2 regions of the Shewanella sp. WE21 genome follow, and region 1 is predicted to be linked to the other one. Evidence: riboswitches for the same ligand, from Rfam matches in the RefSeq annotation. Region 1 holds a riboswitch; the other holds the start of a gene.
What was found. A riboswitch is a leader RNA that binds a small molecule or an ion and turns the genes downstream of it on or off. The one in region 1 is predicted to bind cobalamin.
Positions count from the first base shown of each region.

Region 2: it holds a riboswitch for cobalamin, as region 1 does, so the genes downstream of both, CKQ84_RS12975 (ABC transporter ATP-binding protein) here and CKQ84_RS03880 (TonB-dependent receptor) in region 1, are expected to answer to the same signal.

Region 1 is NZ_CP023019.1:917,335-920,987, reverse strand. Features, by position in the region: gene CKQ84_RS03885 (hypothetical protein) at 1-667, shown strand, start outside; cobalamin riboswitch at 802-1,037, shown strand; gene CKQ84_RS03880 (TonB-dependent receptor) at 1,146-3,107, shown strand; gene CKQ84_RS03875 (HDOD domain-containing protein) at 3,389-3,653, shown strand, end outside.
Region 2 is NZ_CP023019.1:2,980,699-2,984,351, forward strand. Features, by position in the region: gene metH (methionine synthase) at 1-718, opposite strand, end outside; gene CKQ84_RS12970 (histidine phosphatase family protein) at 988-1,713, shown strand; cobalamin riboswitch at 1,935-2,128, shown strand; gene CKQ84_RS12975 (ABC transporter ATP-binding protein) at 2,228-3,103, shown strand; gene CKQ84_RS12980 (iron ABC transporter permease) at 3,100-3,653, shown strand, end outside.

The DNA of each region.
Region 1 (3,653 bases):
TGATGCTTACTCGATCCGCAGCGCCTTAAAGGATGTGGCGAGTATGACGGCAAACAATTGTGCCTTTGCGATTTTAAGCCCTACGGGGGATGCGCATTTTTGGGGCGATGGGATTAACTGTGGTGTCGATTGGATTAAAAAAACCAATATCACAGGGGTAAAAGAGATTATCAGCATCGGCTCAGGCTTTTTATTACTGCGGGATAAGGCCGTGCCGCAAATAGTGGCCGACGATACTGATTACGCTCATATGTTTGGGTTTCACTATGCCCAAGAGATTCTTGATAAATATTGGCAGGAAGGCAGCATCATTACCCAAGGGCCTGCCTCCTTTGTGTTTACGCGTCCCGATGGCAAAGTGGTGCCTGTTGGTTATCGCGCCAACCGTGAAAATGTGGAGAAGTTGATTGCACGTATTCCGCGCCTTACTTGGTTAGATGGCGCAAATGACGGTTATGTTGGCATCAGCGAAAAGGGGGAGCTGGTCTCTTGGTCGATGAATTTGCCAATGTTCGACAAGTCGCCAGTGCAACCTGCTGACTCGTTAGTGATTAAACCGCTGGATTTTACTCCCGTTGCCCAATGCGAAACCCCTGAGCAGCGTCAGGCGATTTTTAGCAAAGACAGACCAAAACCTGCGGCAAAAAACTGGGATGGTGTTTTCTAGCTCATGTGAGTTTTCTCGCTAACTTGAGATTAATGGACTTTCATCCGTATAGACGTCTATAATGCGCGCGCTCAGGTCTGATATGCTCTGAGCCTTGTTGGGCGTTAACAGATTGTACGCCCTTTGAACCTAATTTTGAGTCAACCTTCTGTGGTGCTTACGATGATAGTGTCGTGAGATAATCGGGAAGCCAGTGAAATTCTGGCACTGCCCCCGCAACGGTAAAAGGTGAGAGAAGACCGCGTTTGATTGGTGTGTTCAAGAGTGAACCCGAAAGTCAGAATGTGAAAGGTCAGTCTCGCGTTAATCTAACTTTTAATGGATTAACATAGCCTAAGTCCGGAGACCGGCCCTAAAGGTGTTTTTGAGATTTCGGTGGGCAGATCTCAAAATGCGATAATCACCGTCAGTATTTACGACTGAATTAACGGTATCGTGGCGTCAATGCCCCGTTTTCCTTGCAGGAGTTAAAGGTAAAATGGGAACAAATCCAACAAAAATCGCGCTGCTGATCGGCAGCCTTTGCAGTTTTTCAATTATCGCGCCCGTTATGGCGGCTGACGATACCAGCACAGCTAAAGTTGACGAGCATCTTGTCGTGATCGGCCGCTCTGATAAGACCCCCTTAAATATTGCCGCCAATGTGAATGTGATTGATGCAGCCGCGATTGAAATGAGCGGCGCGACTAATTTGACCGACGTCTTACGCGGTCAAAGCGGTATTCAAATTTCGGATAACAATATTGGAACTAGCTTTGCGATGCGTGGTTTTAGCGCCAGCACTGCCGTTAATAACACGCTTATTTTACTTGATGGTCGTCGTCTCAATAATATCGATATCGCCGCACCTAGCCTTAATGCCATTCCGCTTAATCAAGTGGATCGTATTGAAATTTTATCGGGTAGTGCAGGTGTACTTTATGGCGATCAAGCCGTGGGTGGGGTGATTAATATTGTCACTAAGTCCCCTGAAAATACTGGCGGCAGCGTGCAGTTATCTGGCGGTAGTTTTGATACCTATGAAGGTCGTGGTGATGTGTCTGGCGCGATCAACAAAGATTGGCGTTACTTTTTCACCGGTAGTTACAACCAAGGTGACAACTATCGCCAGCATAATGCCAACGAAACCGGCTCTATTCTTGGCCGCATTCAATATAAAACAGCCACAGACTCGTTCTTTGTTGAAACCAGCTACTACGATAACGATCGTGAAAATCCGGGCTCGCTTACTGAAAAGCAATTTAAAGACGATCCCCGTGCTTCATCAAATAAGGTAGAGTATGCCCACGAGATGACCACTGCGGCGCGAACGGGTTACCAGCATCAGCTTAATCAAAACTGGGCGCTGGCGGCTGATTTAGATTACAGCGATACCTTAGTGTCTTCTCTTAATTGGGGGGCGAACAGCCATAACACACGCTCACTGTTAATGTTTAGCCCTAAAGCGTTAGCGAATTACAGCACGCGTCAAGGCGAGCTAAACCTAGTCACAGGTTTAGACATCAGCCGTGGTAAGGCTGATTTTGACACTATGGCGCGCAGTAATGTGCAGCAAATGCAAAGCGCCTATCTACAAGCTACAGTGCCTTTAAGTCATACTTTAAGTTACGTTGTGGGTGGACGATATGCGCGGGTGACCGATGAGTTAGTCGATGGCAATGTCTATCCTAATGGCATGGATTTAGACGAAAATGCCCACGCATTCGAACTGGGTTTAAATTACCGCCCAACTGCGGAGCACAGACTCTATGTGCGCGCCGATGATAACTTCCGTTTTGCCAAAGTGGATGAGCAAGCTTATACATCGCCGGGCGTATTTGGCTTAAAGCCGCAAACAGGCCGTTCCTATGAGGCGGGTTGGGATTGGGCTGTCGCTAGTCAAACCCTGCGAGTCAGCCTATATCGTCTCGATTTAGAGGATGAAATTGTTTATGACTCGAGTGCAGTTAAACCCATAGGTGGAAATTTCAACGGCGCAAACGTTAATGCCGACGCTTCTCTTCGTTATGGCGCGGGTGCCGATTGGGATTGGCAGGTGACTAAAGCGCTGCAGCTAGGGCTGGAATATAACTATACCGACGCCGAATTTACCGATGGTGCTAACGATGGCAAAGAGCTGTCTTGGGTGGCAAAACACACGGGACGCGGTTATGTCAGCATGGATTTTGCTGAGCATTTCCAAGTATTTGCCGAAGCTATCTACACGGGGGATCGTTTTATCGAAGGCGATAACGCTAATCAAGGTGATAAGCTAGCAAGTTACGTGCTTGGTAATTTAGCCTTGAATTATAATCGTGATGCTTGGCTTGCCAGTCTGCGTATCGATAATGTATTCAATAAAGATTATGTCAGTGCAGGTTATTACGGTGGCGATTGGGGGGATAGTTACTATTCTGGTCGAGGTCGCGATATTCGTTTCACTGTGGGCTACCGCTTCTAAATATTAATGAGCTATCTAATAACAAAGCCAGACTCAGTCTGGCTTTTTATTTTTTACGCTGAGTTCAAAGAATAAATCTTAAAATAGGTATAGTCTTGAATATCGTTTTAGTAGAGTGGTTTAATTGTCGTTATCTATAGTGTGTTAGCGGGCAGTCATCACTAAATAGGAGTAATTTATATTTTACTCTGCTGTTTATGGCTGAAATTCTTAGTATTTTAGGTATGATGTGAGCTGTAACCGAATCATCTTATTGTTAATAAACAGGTGTAAAGTGTCTTATGACTGATCTTGAGCAACAGGTTTTTACTCAAGTTAGAGCTATCATAGCGAACGAAGAGCAAGTGATTGGCCGCCGAGGAATTCTAATTCCACTCAAAAAAGCGATCCTTGCTGAAGGCGACATTCGTAATGTGATTGACATTATCTCGAGCGATCCCGCATTGGCAGCGCACATGCTTATGCGCAGTAATTCCGCACAGGCTGCTGTAGTGGAAAATCACAAAACTCGTTCGTTGAAAGAAGCTTTGATCCGCTTAGGTCAAG
Region 2 (3,653 bases), 2.1 Mb from region 1:
CGGTCGTTTGGCCAGTCAGTGTGCGGCCAGAGGCATCGGTAATGGTGCCCGAAATCATGATCGGCAATCTGTCTTTAGAATGCTGACCGAATAAGTCATCGAATACGGATTCAATCGCAAACAGCGCAGCCTTGGCGTTTAAGGTATCGAATATGGTCTCGACCATAATGATATCCGCGCCGCCTTCAATCAGCGCCTTAGTGGATTCTTTGTAAGCAGTCACTAACTCATCGAAGCTGACGTTGCGGTAGCCTGGGTCGTTCACATCAGGGCTAATCGAACACGTACGGTTAGTGGGGCCTAACACACCGGCGACGTAGCGTGGAATGCCTGTGGCAGCAAAGGCTGCATCACAGGCTTCACGGGCGAGGCGCGCGCCGACTAAGTTAATTTCGGCGGACAGCGACTGCATGTCGTAGTCGGCCATGGCGATGGTGGTGGCGTTAAAGGTGTTGGTTTCAATGATGTCGGCACCGGCGTTTAAGTAGTCGGTGTGAATTTGTTTGATGATGTGGGGTTGTGACAAGACCAATAGGTCGTTGTTGCCTTTGACGTCAGTGTGCCAATCTTTAAAGCGTTCGCCGCGATAGTCCTCTTCTTCCAGCTTGTAGCCTTGGATCATAGTGCCCATGGCACCGTCTAAGATCAGAATGCGCTCTGCAAGCTGTTTGCGAATGTCTGCTAATATTTGGCTGGCTTTGGTTGAGGGTATCGTCATAAATAATTACCTTAAATACAGCTAAGTTAAGTCCAAAAATCGGCCATTGTTATGCTAAGTGCATTTTATTGTCGTCAGCCGACATTTTTTGAATACTTGTTCTTAAAAATTTGTTTTGGACATTTAAACGTATAGACGTCCATAATACGCGACTTATGATTGTCAGGGCAAGATGAAAGTCAAAGGCATTAGGAGCGAGAATCGAGAATCTAGAATTTAGGCCCTCGGTTTGAGTTCCTAGCATCTAGTCCCTAACTAAAAAGGCATATATGAAACAAGTTCGATTGTTATTGTTGCGCCACGGTGAGTGTGAAGGCGGCGCTATTTTGCGGGGTCGTGTGGATGTGCCTTTAAGCAAAAAGGGTTGGCAACAAATGTCGGCAGCAGTTGAGTCACAGGCCAGCGTGTGTAGCGCGATTTATAGCTCGACTTCACGCCGCTGCGCCGATTTTGCCCACGCTTTTGCCGCCGAGTTGCATTCGACGGCGGCACTGATATCTGAGTCAAGGCCATTGCAGGCGCAGTGTTTGTCGGGTTTACAGGAAATTGATTTTGGTGATTGGGACGGTTGTCGGCTCGATGAACTGTATCAACAAGAGGGCGAACGTTTAGCGGCGTATTGGCAAGACCCTTGGCAAACTCCGCCGCCCAATGGTGAAACTATGGCAAGTTTTGAGTTGCGGGTGAATGGGACGATTGACCAGATACTCGCCGCCGAGTTTGAACGATTGACCCTTGACTCACATAAAATTGGTAATGAAAACAGTGCCGTTAATGAAACCACTGACAATATGCCAGCCACTCAAGTGTGGGTCGTGACCCACGGCGGGGTGATCCGTCACTTAATAGCGCGTGCCCTAGGGGTTGAACGGGCGGTGGGGTTTTATAGTCAACTCGATTTACCCGTGGCGGCCGTGGTGACTATTAATGTGCTGCAAGATGAACAGGGTGCCTGCTATTGGCGTTTAGATTGGCCGAGTGGGCGCAGGTGTTGAGGCCTTATTTCACTATCTCGGCGCTATGGTGTAGGCGTGATCGTTTGGCGAGAATAAGCTGACATGAAAATATTCTGATTTAAACAGCATTGCCTAATGGGATAGATGTAGGATAATGCTTTTCCCTGACGTTTGAACGAGATAGCGTATTACATGCGCAATGAGTGATAACGTCGCAGAAATAGGTGTTGGGAATAGACTCTCTTTGTTCGAATCGCTCCGTTGTTTTTATTCACAGTGGCGTTGTTAACAAAGAGCATATCAACCCAAACATAATAGGGAATCGGGGAGCTGCTCGTCAGTCAGCCCGAACTGTGCCCGCAACTGTGAGTAGTTTAAAGAAGCACCTAGATTCTAGAGCCTAGCTCCTTCTTTTCTACGAGTCAGGAGACCTGCCTATTTCTGTTATCGCTGCGTGCAGCCTTAGTTCTCGAGCGGGTGACTCGAGGGAGCAGATGACAATGTGCACAACCTTTTTTTATACAGGTTTGGACTCGATAGGAGCGCCGCTTAGGTGAAACTTTCCGCAATCCAAACTAACAGCCCCGTGAATGACACTAACCCGTCATTGAGCCCGTCAGTCGCGCTCAATGTGAGCCAGTTGAGCTGGTGTATCGATGGCAAAACCATACTTTCCGATATTAACTTTACGCTGCCAACGGGGCAGATGCTGGGGCTGATTGGCCCTAACGGTGCGGGCAAGTCTAGCTTGTTGCGCTGTTTGTATCGGTTTGTTCGCCCGACTCAGGGCAAAATTACCCTTTTTGATCAAGATATTGAGCGCTTGTCGCCCAAGGCGTTTGCCTGTCGCGTCGCCGTAGTGCAGCAGGATACACCACACTATTTTGACCTCACCACAGAGCAATTGGTCAGCATGGGCTTAACGCCCCACAAGGGCATGTTCGATACCAATTCGAGCTGTGATACTGAGCGTATTGCTAAGGCTTTAGAGAAAGTCGGTTTGAGCCATAAGATGCACCAACAATATGAGCACTTATCTGGCGGTGAAAAGCAACGCGCCTTGATTGCCCGCGCCATAGTGCAGCAGCCGCAGCTTTTAATCCTCGATGAGCCAACGAACCACCTCGATGTGCGCTATCAAATTCAAATCCTCGAATTGGTGCGTAGTCTTGGGATTAGCGTGATTGCCTCTATTCATGATCTTAATTTAGCCAGTGCCCTGTGCGACAGTTTGTTGTTGATCCATAACGGGGAAGTCAGCGCTATGGGGACGCCAACCGAAGTCTTAACCGAGGCGCGAATTGGCGATGTGTTTGGCGTGTGTGCTCAGGTATCGCCCCATCCACAACATAAAAAGCCCTTAATCAGCTATTTTTATGGTTACCACCATGTAGAGCATGGCCTGAACGAGCGAGGCGAGGGTGGATGACTCAGGGGAGTAAACAATATTTCATCTCATATTTGGGGCGTATCGTGACACCGTTGACGAGACAACAACTGATGCTGCTCGTATTAGGTATCATCACTTTGATAACGCCTATTGCTGCGACGAGTTTTGGTGCGGCGAACATCAGTTTTACGGATGTTATTCAAGTATTTATCAATAAGGCGACGAACCTCACTCAAGCCAATGGCATGACTGAGCGCATTGTGATGGAGCTCAGGCTACCGCGCATTTTACTGGCTTTTGTGGCGGGTGCGGGTTTGTCTCTGGCGGGCAGTGTGTTGCAAACCGTGACTCGCAATCCGCTCGCCGATCCCTATTTGTTTGGTATTAGCTCTGGCGCGTCCTTTGGCGCTGTGGTGATGTTGACCTTATTCACTGGCTCTGGATTTTTTGATAATGCAGGCATGGCGGCACATTCTGGGCTTTTTAGCGGTTCGGGTGCCTTGTCTGGATTACTTTGGTTTAGCTTGCCCTTGGGCGCTTTTATTGGCGCGAGTTTGTCGGTGCTGATAGTGCTTGCTTTGTCAGGCTT